One region of the Bacillus sp. JJ1503 genome, then DNA from elsewhere that is predicted to be linked to it. Evidence: riboswitches for the same ligand, from Rfam matches in the RefSeq annotation. Region 1 holds a riboswitch; each other region holds the start of a gene.
What was found. A riboswitch is a leader RNA that binds a small molecule or an ion and turns the genes downstream of it on or off. The one in region 1 is predicted to bind S-adenosylmethionine.

Region 1 (4,140 bases):
CAAGGCCAACGTTAGCTGAACAGTGCATTGGTAAAATTCCGTTTTCTGGAAGCAAATAGTTCATGACAGAGAAAATAGACTTCTTAATTTCTCCAGCATACTCTGTTCCGCCAATTAGAACTATACGGCGTTCAAAGGAAACAATGATAAAAGTTTCAGAAGCAGTACCATCTACTGCAGGGTCAGCCTTAAAGTTCGGAGCAGAAATAACTGTGAATTCTGCTTGATGATCTAATAGATCCTCAGCTGTTGGGCGAATGAAAAGCTGATGAGCAAATAAATTATGCCATGCATATTCATTAATAACTTGTATGGGAAGGCGATGTTTTTTGTCAGCACCAGCGAATCCATTAAAAACAAATACCTCATCTTTTTCTTGTAAGTAGTTTAATACTTTATCATAAAGGTTTGAAAAAGCCTCTTCTGAGATAGGTTGATTTACTTTACCCCAGTCAACTTTGTCCTTCGTAGATGCTTCTTCAACAATATATTTATCTTTTGGAGAACGACCTGTATATTTTCCGGTAGTTGCACAAACTGCACCGGTTGAAGTGAGCGAGCCTTCTTTACGATTTAGTACCTTTTCCACAAGCTGTGGAACAGATAATTGTACTTGAATATTATTTCCCTTTAATAATTCAGTTAATTTATTCGGAATGCTAACAGAATTCATCTGAAGAATACCTTCCTTTTACATTAAATTTATGAAAGACATTTCAATTTACAAATAGTATAACACAATTGAATGATTAATCTATACTAATTGCCGTTTTTTTTTCATTAATTATTTTCCTCTTTTTGAACAATTATAATTCCGCCTAACGAAGAAGCCCGCTTATTACCAAACCAATTTGAATAGGATAAAATATGATAAACTAACGATATAAATATAAGATAGGGCTGGTGTTAGGTGAAAACGATTGCATTATACGATGAAACATGTAGTTTATGCAAGGAATCTAAACAATTTTTTGAAAAAATTGATAGGTTTCATAAAGTAAGCTGGGTTTCACTGCAAGAATATGAAAAAACCCGTCATTCGATACCGTTCGATAAAATCAGCTTACGGCGGGAGCTTCATATTATTTCTTCCGGTGGAAAAGTCCGTAAAGGCTATGATGCTATAAGGTATTTACTCTTGCTTACTCCCCCATTAAACCTATTAGGGTTATGTTTATATTTTCCTGGAATGTCATTTGTAGGTAATCCTCTATATAAATGGGTAGCCAAGAATAGACATAAATTTTTCAGGAAAAAATGTGACAATGGCAGTTGTTCATTATGATATTCATTGACATAAAAAAAACACCAAAATAATTGAATAATTTTATTGACTTCTTTTTATATAGTACGTTATGATTTATCCTTGAACGGATACTCTCTTATCCCGAGCTGGCGGAGGGACAGGCCCAATGAAGCCCAGCAACCTGCTAAACGATTAACTTTATTCATTCGAATAAAGTTAGCCTCCGGCGGATGCCTCAGATTTTTTAAAGGTAATTTATCGAGCGAGCTCGATAAAAATCTGGGCGCAAATTCGCCAAGGCGAATTTGATTAGCAAAGGTGCTAAACCTGACGCAAGGATTATTCCTTGAACGATAAGAGTGAAAGGCGCGAATCGATTTGCTTCAACCTTTTCACAGGGATGGAAAGGTTTTTTATTTTGCATTTTGAGGGTTAGCTTCTTGAAAAGCCTATACGCTAATCATAAAAACTCCAAGTTTACTTCATACTAATTAGGGAATGAGTTCCGTATCATTTTTTATATAAGGAGGAACATCAGCATGTCAACAAAACGTCGTTTGTTTACATCTGAATCAGTTACTGAAGGTCATCCGGATAAAATTTGTGACCAAATTTCTGATGCCATTTTAGATGCCATTTTAGCTCAGGATGCAAATGCTCGTGTAGCAGCAGAAACATCTGTTACAACAGGATTAGTTTTAATTGCAGGAGAAATCACTACATCTTCTTATGTAGATATTCCAAAAATCGTTCGCGAAACAGTAAAAGAAATCGGCTACACTCGTGCGAAATACGGCTTTGATTCCGAAACTTGTGCGGTTTTAACTTCTATCGATGAGCAATCACCTGATATTGCGATGGGAGTTGACCAAGCTTTAGAAGCTCGTGAAGGGCAAATGACAGATGAAGAAATTGAAGCTATTGGTGCTGGTGACCAAGGTTTAATGTTTGGATTTGCATGTAATGAAACGAAGGAGCTAATGCCGCTTCCAATTTCATTATCTCATAAATTAGCACGCCGTTTGACTGAAGTACGTAAAGAAGAAATCCTTCCGTACCTTCGTCCGGATGGAAAAACACAAGTCACAGTTGAGTATGATGAAAATAACAAGCCTGTTCGTATTGATACAATTGTTATTTCTACTCAACATCACCCTGAAATTAGCTTAGAGCAAATTCAGCGCAATATTAAAGAGCATGTCATCAATCCAGTTGTTCCAAAAGAACTAATTGATGAGAATACAAAATACTTTATCAACCCTACTGGCCGTTTCGTAATTGGCGGACCACAAGGGGATGCTGGCTTAACTGGCCGCAAAATTATCGTTGATACTTACGGTGGATACGCTCGTCATGGCGGCGGTGCATTCTCCGGAAAGGATCCTACAAAGGTTGACCGTTCTGCTGCTTATGCTGCACGTTATGTGGCGAAAAACATCGTTGCTGCGGGTCTAGCTGATAAAGTTGAAGTTCAGCTTGCTTATGCAATCGGAGTAGCGCAGCCGGTATCTATTTCAATTGATACTTTCGGAACAGGTAACGTAGATGAAGACGTGTTAGTTGACTTAGTTCGTAAAAACTTCGATCTTCGTCCAGCTGGCATTATTAATATGCTAAACCTGCGCCGTCCTATTTATAAGCAAACTGCTGCTTATGGTCATTTTGGACGCACCGATATTGATCTTCCATGGGAACGTACAGATAAAGCTGAGGCATTACGTGCAGAGGCTTTAAAATAATAATGAAAAAGCGGAAGCTACATTTTTGATGTAACTTCCGCTTTTTTAATTCGTCATATGTTAAGGATGATTTTAAACTCCTATTTCCATTCCTTGCAAACAACCCCCATAATATTTCACTAATCAATAAACAAATAAATAGTGCAATTATCATCTAAATTAATTAAAGATTGAGATTGGGTGATAAATGAATGAGCCGCTTTAGTGGATTTGTAAAAAGAAATCATGACAATACAGATACCCCGAAATGTGAAGCAAGTTTTTATGATGAAGAGTATGGGCTTTTCCATTATCCAAGATGTAATGAGAAGCCTTTTTTCTATCAACATGACCGATATTCAATTGTATTGGATGGAGAGATTTTCAATATACAGGAGCTTAAAGAAGAACTTTCTGAAGGTGAATATTGTGATTCAGAAATATTATTAATCTTATATAGCCAATTAAAAGAAAAAATATTGGAAAAGCTGCGTGGAATGTATGCTCTTGTTATTTGGGATAAGCAGGATAAGGTCTTGTTTGGGGCAAGAGATCCTTTTGGGATCAAACCTTTTTATTATTATGACGGAATCGAAGGGTTGTATTTTGCCACTGATAAGAAGAGCATTTTACAAAGCGAAGTTTTGAATATAGATGCATTACAGCAATATTTAACCTTTCAGTTCGTCCCAGAGCCTTACACGATCACAAATAAGATTCAAAAGCTTGAACCAGGGCATTATTTTACAAAGAAAATGGATGCCCCTATGGAGATTATTTGCTATTGGAAAGTAGCCTTTCAACCGGTATTAAAACAAGAAGCTGAATTTATTCGAGAGATACAATCAGCCCTCTATCAGTCAATACAATTGCATACTCAAAGCGATGCGCCGATTGGATCCTTCCTCTCTGGGGGTATTGATTCCACTATTATTGCTGCGATTGCAAAGGAATATCATCCAGATTTAAAAACATTTTCAGTTGGATTTGAGCAGGCTGGCTTTAGTGAAATTGACATTGCGGAGGAAACGGCTAAAAGGCTTGGAGTTGAAAATATAAGCAGGATCATTCATCCTGAAGATTTCATTAAGGAGCTGCCGAATATAATCTATTCATTGGAAGACCCGCTTGCAGATCCGGCATGTATTCCGCTTTATTTTGCAGCTAAAGAGGCAA
Region 2 (4,140 bases), on a different contig from region 1:
TGATAAAGATGTTTTTATATTGGTTGATGCAGATGCAGCTGGGGAGAAGCTTCGGAAACAATTTAAAAGAGAATTTCCAGAGGCTGAGCACCTTTATATCGATCGTATGTATCGCGAGGTTGCAACTGCTCCGGAACATCATCTTGCTACCGTGTTATTATCGGCTAATATAGATGTATACACAGAGTTTTTGGATAAAGGATGAGAATCATTGCAGGAATGGTCACGGGAGGAATTTGAAAAGCTTATCAAGAATCACAAATCAGGTTTGGTATATCTTTATACTCCTTTATGCGGTACGTGTCAGCTAGCCAGTAAAATGTTAACAGTTATAGAACAACTGCTGCCTGATCATCTAATTGGGAAAGCCGATTTAAACTATATGTCTGAATTCGCTGAGCAGCTAGAGGTAGAAAGTGTGCCTTGCCTCATCATGATTAAAGATGGACATATTCAGGATAAACTGTACGCTTTTCATTCTGTTCCCTATTTATTAGATAGAATAAAGAGTGTTCTTTAAAATGCCAGGTCATTTTGCCTGGTATTTTTATTTTGGTTTTATTTTCTAAACATTCACTGATTATTTATTTACAAGTGCTTCCATATTTATGTATTATATTTAGGGATACGAAATATTTTTTCGAGGAGAAACTATATGACATTTTATAGAGAATGGGCAAGCCAGATTAAAGGATATAATCATAATATTAGGCAGGCCATCTGGGCAAATGTCTATACGCAGATTGGTTTTGGAATTTTTATGGTTATTTACAATTTTTACATTCGGGAGTTAGGCTTTACTGAAAGATTGAACGGTCAGGTCATCTCCATGACTGCATTGGCCACGGCTCTAATTCTTGTTCCTGCGGGCATTATGAGTGACCGGATGGGGAGAAAAAAAGCTATGCTCTTTGGAGCAACTGCAACTGGCATTGTGCTGTTATTTCGAGGTGTCATTGAAATCCAATCACTTCTGCTTTTGTTTGCCTTTTTAACGGGAATAACGTCTGCATTTCTTCAAGTTTCGCTTATCCCTTGGCTTGCTGAGAACTCTAAGTCTGAACAGCGGGTCCATTTATTTAGTATGCATTTCGCGGTTATGACAGGAGCTAATGTTATTGGAAATTTAAGCGGCGGAATCTTAACAGATTTATTTTCATTTTTTACAACATCATTGACTAGTATTCGAATTACACTAATAATTGGGGGTATTTTCTTTCTTATAGGTGTACTGCCAATTACACGATTTAAGGAAACTAGTTCTTCAACTGCCAAAATTCAAGAGAAGCAAACAACATATAAGAAGAAATTTTATAAAAGTGATGGCTTTAAAATGATAGGGCTTTTTGCAATTGCACAGCTTCTCATCGGAATTGGTGCTGGATTAGTGATTCCCTATCTCAATCTATATTTTGCAGATCGTTTTTCTGCTTCCAACTCAGCAATCGGTTTCATTATTTCAATGGGTCAGGCTGCAACAGCGGTTGCTATGATCATTGGACCAATTGTTGTTCGAAAGGTAGGGGAGGTGAAGGCTGTAGTCATTCTTCAACTCATGTCACTGCCATTTCTCCTTCTCACAGCATACACGGAAAATTTATTACTAGCCGCACTCGGATTTTTATTTAGACAGGCGTTGATGAATGCGGGAAACCCCATCCAAATGTCGCTCATGATGTCTAAAGTAGGTGACTCCTATAAAGGTTTAGCGAATTCTGTAAACCAAATGGTATTTAATTTAGGGTGGGCAACAATGGGCCCTGTATCTACAGGGATTGTGATAAAGTATGGGTCCTATTGGGGATATGCGCTTGTTTTTTCTATTACAGCTTCGTTATATCTAGTAGGATCGATTTATTTTTATCTAGTATTTAAGAACCATAATAAGACAAAAAAAGCGGTATCCACCGTTAATGCAGTTTAATACATGCAAATAAAAGATATATTTCTCGGGAAATGAAAGACAATGCTGAAAATAGTCGAGGCATTGTCTTTTTTTTGCTTTTATTGTGTCGAACAGAAATAAGAGGGATGTCGTTGCTTTTGTTGAATGTAGATACAGAAGAAAAAATAATATGTTCGTTTTAGAGGTGATGGAAATGGAAAAGATGGCTGCTTCATTTATTGAAGAGGTTAAGAGTAAATCGCATTTACAGAAATTGTTAGCTGATTCCTCCTTATTAATTTGTATCAAAGCCGGGGATATAGAGGTTCCGTTAAAATTTCTGGATGGCCATATTTCCATTTATCCAGATATTCAGAAACAACAATTTGATGCCATCATATCAGGATCTAAAGAAAGCATTCATGCCATTTTAACAGGAAATGAAAAATTAAGAGAGGCAATAAGGTGGAAGAAGGTATCAGTCGATTCAACCTTCCGTAAAATATTGCTGTTAGAATCTCTTTTCATTTTATGTAAAAAATAATTATTAAATCAGAAATTTCTAAAATATACCTTGACTGCCTAAAATCAATATGATAGTATCGCTATAATAACTTAAGTATAACAATTAAATATTCTTATCAAGAGAGGTGGAGGGACTGGCCCTACGAAGCCCGGCAACCGGTATTTACACGGTGCCAATTCCAGCAGAGTAATTGCTCTGATAGATAAGAAGAGATGATATCAACCCTCTTCTTATGAAGAGGGTTTTTTCAACTCTTCTTTTATAAGTAAAAGAATTAGTAAATCAAACATTTGCACATGAAAAAGGGAGAGATGAAAAATGTCAGAAAAACAAAAGAACTATCGATTTGAGACATTAGGTGTACATGGGGGCCTTCAGCCGGATCCTGTAACAGGGGCAAGAGCTGTGCCAATTTACCAAAACAATGCTTATCAATTTAAAAACACAGAACATGCAGCTAATTTATTTGGCTTGAAGGAAACTGGGTATATTTATACTCGTATTCACAACCCAACTACTACAGTTTTTGAAGAAAGGGTTGCCTTGTTAGAAGGGGGAGTTGGTGCCCTAGCGGTGGCTAGCGGAATGGCCGCCATTACACTAGCCATTTTGAACATTGCTGAAGCTGGGGATGAAATTGTTTCAGCCTCGAACCTTTATGGGGGAACTTATAATCTGTTTGCTGTGACACTGCCTAAATACGGCATTAAAGTAAAATTTGTCGACCCTGAGGATCCTGAAAACTTCCGAAAAGCGATTACTGAAAAAACAAAGGCTGTCTTTGCTGAAACGATTGGAAATCCAAGCTTAAAGGTGTTAGATATCGAAAAGGTAGCGGAAATCGCACACGAGAATGGGGTTCCACTTATTATTGACAATACATTCGCGACTCCATATTTATGCAGACCGATAGAATTTGGAGCGGATATTGTCGTCCACTCCGCTACAAAATGGCTGCTGGGAAATGGAACAACAACTGGAGGAATCATTGTAGACGGTGGAAAGTTCGATTGGAATTCTCCTAAATTCCCTGGATTCACTCAGCCAGACCCAAGCTATAATAACCTTGTGTATAGTGAGGCATTAGGTGCCGTTGCCTATATTATTAAAGCTAGAGTTCAACTTCTTAGAGACCTTGGTCCTGCATTAAGCCCGCAAAATGCGTTCCAATTTACACTTGGACTTGAAACACTTCATGTGCGGATGAAGGAGCATATTGCTAATACGAAGAAAGTGGTAGAATATTTAGAAGCTCATCCAGCTATTAATTGGGTTCTGTATCCTGGAAGTGACAATCATCCGGATAAAGCATTAGCGGATAAGTATTTGCCGAAGGGTGCAGGTTCTGTAGTCGTATTTGGAATCGAAGGCGGAAGAGAAGCTGGAGCGGCTTTCATTAATAATCTTGAGCTATGGGCACATGTTGCAAACGTTGGCGATGCGAAAAGCTTAGTTATTCACCCGGCAAGTACAACGCATCAGCAGCTTGATACAGAAGGGCTTAAGGCAGCAGGCGTTCCTGAGGATCTAGTCCGCCTATCTATCGGAATTGAAAATGTTGAAGACCTTATTGAAGATTTAGAGCAAGCAATTGAGGCAGCAACAGGTATTGCCTCGCTAACTGCAAAAGCATAATTATTTAAGGCATAAAATATAAGTAAAAAGATATATAATTCCAATTTTTTACCGTTGACGCCCTCTTTATACCATGATACGATATCAATCATGA
Region 3 (4,140 bases), on a different contig from region 1:
AGGGAGAATCCATTTTTAACAATCTTGCCAATTGGGGCAAAGCCCACACTTTTTGGCATACTTATTATTGCATCCCTGGAAGAAATTCGCGATGTGGAAGTTGCCGCATTAGAGCATGCGTGTACCGTCATTTCTCTTGAAATGGTGAAGGAACAGGCTATTTTTGATGCACAGGAAAGATTAAACGAAGAATTTATTGATGTTTTGTTTTCTGGTAAAATGAATCATTCTATTTTACAAAAGGCAAAACAGATGAATTTTGACCCAATGGCTGACTACATGACGCTCATTATACGAATTGACGAATTAGATAACAAGCAAAAGCGAAACAGCATTACTCGCCATCTCGTTCAAATGGCAAATGGTGCGCTTTTAAATAATAATTTGAATGGGATTGCCGTAGGCAGTCAAGATCAAATTGTTCTTCTTTTAACCTTTCAGTCAAAGGTGCCGAGCACCTATGCGCTTCACCAGGTTAAGCAGCTCATATCGAACTTTCAGCAGGAAATTCATTTGAAAAATTGGGGAACGACCATTTCTATTGGGATTGGAAGAATTCATTCGAGTTTATTGAAGGCATCCAAATCCATGCAGGAAGCAGCAAAATGTCTTCAAATTCTTCATAGCTATGGGAAAAAAGGGGAAGTCATCAGTTATAAAGACCTCGGTGTTCACAGGCTTCTTTTCCAAAATTCAGAGGAGGATCTCATTGATTTCCTCAACGAAGTGCTCGGCCCGCTTATAGCTTATGACCAAGCCCGAAAAGGTGAGTTACTCCCGTCGCTTTTCGCCTATTTTGAACATAACCAAAATGTAAAAGAAGCAGCGGAATCCATCCATGTCCATACGAATACGCTCACCTATCGATTAAAAAGAATCGAAGAAATACTTTCAATAAACCTTTCGGATAGTCACCAATTTCTAAACATTCATTTGGCTGTCGATCTTTATCCATTCTTAAAGGATAAGCTTCATCAAATAAGTGAAAGTTAGTGCGGGGGTAAAGATAAAAATGTTCTTAATTAATCACTTACATTATACAAGAATTTGGGGAGGTGCTCCTTTTTTCATGCCTTGAATTGCTTGGGAGACAAGGGATTGAAATTATGAAATTCATTCATCACTCAAAATTAAAAACCAGGAGCAACAGCTTAAAGTGTCCCTCCTGTTTTTAATTCAAAAATCAACTATTCCTAACTCACAACCACACCCCTAAACGCCACATCCCCAAGAATTTGATAGACATGCACATTTGGCAAATGAATCGCGTATATGGCCTCTTCAGGTGCTCGAACGATTAATACATTTGGATGAATTCTTTCAATTACTTCAATAGGAGTGGGCAGAATCGAGGCATTTACATCACCGCCGATTGCCCAAAAAGAAAGAGTAGGAGCCTCATTTCCTTCTATCTTTTGTTTGGTATATGCCCGAGGTGAGCTTTCTTTATTGATATGTGCCAAGTCCTCGATTATCGCGCTTGCTGTTGGAAGCATTCCCGCCCCTGGACCTTGAAGGCTAATATTCCCAACAATATCCCCGTCAATGGAAACAGCATTTTGGACACCTTCCACATGGTAAAAGGGATGCTGTTCATTCACAAGTACAGGTTTTACGGTGCAGAGAATTCCACTAGAAGTTCGTTCAATCGAGGCGACATGTTTAAAGCGAAACCCTAATGATGAAAAGATTTCAATTTGCTCAGGAGTGATTCCCCGAATTCCCTCTCTGATCGACTCATCCCAGTTCGGTGCCTCCCCAAATGCAATCTCACTTAAGATCACCGCTTTGTAGAAGGCATCATAGCCGTCTACATCATTGGTTGGATCCGCTTCGGCATAGCCTTTTTCCTGTGCTAGCTTCAATGCTGACACAAATGGTAAGTTTTCTTCTCTCATTTTTGTCAAAATAAAATTAGAGGTTCCGTTAAGAATGCCTTGAACTTTTTCGATGTTGTTTACATTTAGCAATTGCTTAAGTGTTTGGATTACAGGAATCCCGCCAGCGACCGTTGCTTCAAAGCCGAGCGAAACACCATTTTCACTTGCTAACTGTTTTAATTGCTCCCCGTGATGGGCAAACATTTCCTTGTTAGCCGTAATAACTTGGCAACCCCGTTTAATTGCCTGCTGCAAATAGGAAAAGCTTGGCTCTTTTCCAACAATGGCATCAATCACTACATCAAGCTGTTCAAGTGTAATGATTTTTTCGAAGTCATCGGTTAAAAGAACATCCTTATCCGGTTTGTTATGTTTATTTATATTTTTCACAAGAATTCCAACGATCTTCACTTTTTTCCCAAATAGGGCTTGGAGCTTCTTCTGATGTGATTGGACAGTCTGATAGACACCCTTCCCAACGGTACCGTATCCTAATAATGCAATATGAATGGCTGACATGTATGCATTCCTCCTGTTAATTTGTAGTCAATTTGCTATGAATAAGGCAAATTGCCATAGATGGAAAAATAAAAAACCCCCTCTGCATATAAAGACAGAAGGGGGAGCAAGAATGAAATAACAAAATCCGTTCCACCTTCTCATCTTCGGAATTGTGATCATTCCTCTGAAATTGGCACCGTGCATACATATGCTGGTTGCCGAGGCTTCGCAGGGTCAGTCCCTCCACCTCTCTTGATAAGAAGATTAGCAATTATGAAATTATTTATTATCATATCGATTTAAAGGGGTTACGTCAATATAAAGGTTGCTTTGGCAATTACGCTCTTGCTGATGTACGGTCAATCCATCCACACTAACGACCGCTATTCCTGCAAAACCAAGCAGAGAAACCAACGAGAGAATCCAGAAAATCGTATTTCGAACTTTAGAATGCCCCTTATATTTTATGAAGTTTTGATATATCAACATAATACATTTTTACTTTTTAGGGGATTTCTACTTTTCAGACAACCACTATGATTAATGATGATATTAAAACAACTCCCCTGCAATTTCACCATCTTCGTACAACTTTTCTGCATGAATGAAAGAAACAAGAGGGTTCCCCTTATTATATCAATCAATTAATATTTATTAATTAAAAACTATTGAAAATTGGGGGATTCTTATGTAAAATTTAAATTATCAAAAAAATGAAATCGCATTTCAAATAATGAAACCGTTAGGAGTGTCATAATGGTTCAAAAAGTTTTAGAAGTAGACGAGCTAAAAGTTGGAATTAAAGATGAAGATAATCGGAAGATAGCCATTGTGAATGGAATAAGCTTCCACCTCCGTAAAGGTGAAACACTTGGAATTGTTGGAGAATCGGGCTGCGGAAAAAGTATGACGTCTCTTTCATTAATGGGTCTTTTACCTCCAGGCGTTGAGAGGCTTGAAGGAAATATTCGCCTCGGCAGCCTAAATTTCAAGGATTTCGCCAAGAAGGATTGGAGGAAAATCCGCGGGAAAAAGATTTCGATGATTTTCCAGGAGCCAATGAGCTCATTGAACCCGGTCCACAGGATTGGGGATCAAATAAATGAAATGGTTTTAAACCACGAAAGCATCTCGAAAAAAGAGGCGAGAGACCGCGCTTTGGAAATGCTTAAACTTGTCGGTATTCCAAGACCGGAACAAGTACTGAATGAATATCCTCACCAGCTTTCTGGAGGGATGCGTCAAAGAGTGATGATTGCAATGGCTCTTTCCTGTAATCCGGAAGTCCTTATAGCAGACGAGCCTACAACGGCTCTCGATGTAACAATCCAGGCGCAAATCTTAGAATTAATGAAGAAATTGCAAGACCAGCTGCATATGTCCATTGTTCTCATCACACATGATCTCGGAGTTGTGGCGGAGATGTGTGACAGAGTGATTGTTATGTATGCGGGAGAGGTTGTAGAAGAGTCGCAAGTTGTTGATCTTTTCGATAAGGCACGCCACCCTTACACGAAAGGGCTTCTAGCCTCATTGCCGGATATTAATGAACAGAAAGAATATCTATCTTCCATTCCTGGAATTGTTCCAGCTCCGGGTAAAATGCCTGCTGGTTGCAGGTTTGCACCAAGATGCTCATTTGCGCATGAAAGATGCAAAGAAGTTCCTCCGTTATTTGAAATGGATAATGGTTCAAAGGTGAAGTGTTGGATTTATGAACATGGTGAATCGGAGGTGACCTCAACATGACAGAACTGGA

Region 2: it holds a riboswitch for S-adenosylmethionine, as region 1 does, so the genes downstream of both, V7149_RS12575 (O-acetylhomoserine aminocarboxypropyltransferase/cysteine synthase family protein) here and metK (methionine adenosyltransferase) in region 1, are expected to answer to the same signal.
Region 3: it holds a riboswitch for S-adenosylmethionine, as region 1 does, so the genes downstream of both, V7149_RS08325 (homoserine dehydrogenase) here and metK (methionine adenosyltransferase) in region 1, are expected to answer to the same signal.

What each region holds. Positions count from the first base shown of each region.
Region 1 covers NZ_JBALOZ010000043.1:18,698-22,837, forward strand. The annotation lists gene pckA (phosphoenolpyruvate carboxykinase (ATP)) at 1-673, opposite strand, end outside; gene V7149_RS04180 (thiol-disulfide oxidoreductase DCC family protein) at 911-1,285, shown strand; SAM riboswitch class I at 1,380-1,606, shown strand; gene metK (methionine adenosyltransferase) at 1,786-2,985, shown strand; gene asnB (asparagine synthase (glutamine-hydrolyzing)) at 3,177-4,140, shown strand, end outside.
Region 2 covers NZ_JBALOZ010000148.1:5-4,144, reverse strand. The annotation lists gene V7149_RS12595 (toprim domain-containing protein) at 1-205, shown strand, start outside; gene V7149_RS12590 (thioredoxin family protein) at 212-520, shown strand; gene V7149_RS12585 (MFS transporter) at 656-1,924, shown strand; gene V7149_RS12580 (hypothetical protein) at 2,076-2,429, shown strand; SAM riboswitch class I at 2,521-2,620, shown strand; gene V7149_RS12575 (O-acetylhomoserine aminocarboxypropyltransferase/cysteine synthase family protein) at 2,730-4,046, shown strand.
Region 3 covers NZ_JBALOZ010000087.1:26,555-30,694, reverse strand. The annotation lists gene V7149_RS08330 (helix-turn-helix domain-containing protein) at 1-993, shown strand, start outside; gene V7149_RS08325 (homoserine dehydrogenase) at 1,194-2,399, opposite strand; SAM riboswitch class I at 2,537-2,643, opposite strand; gene V7149_RS08320 (ABC transporter ATP-binding protein) at 3,138-4,130, shown strand; gene V7149_RS08315 (ABC transporter ATP-binding protein) at 4,127-4,140, shown strand, end outside.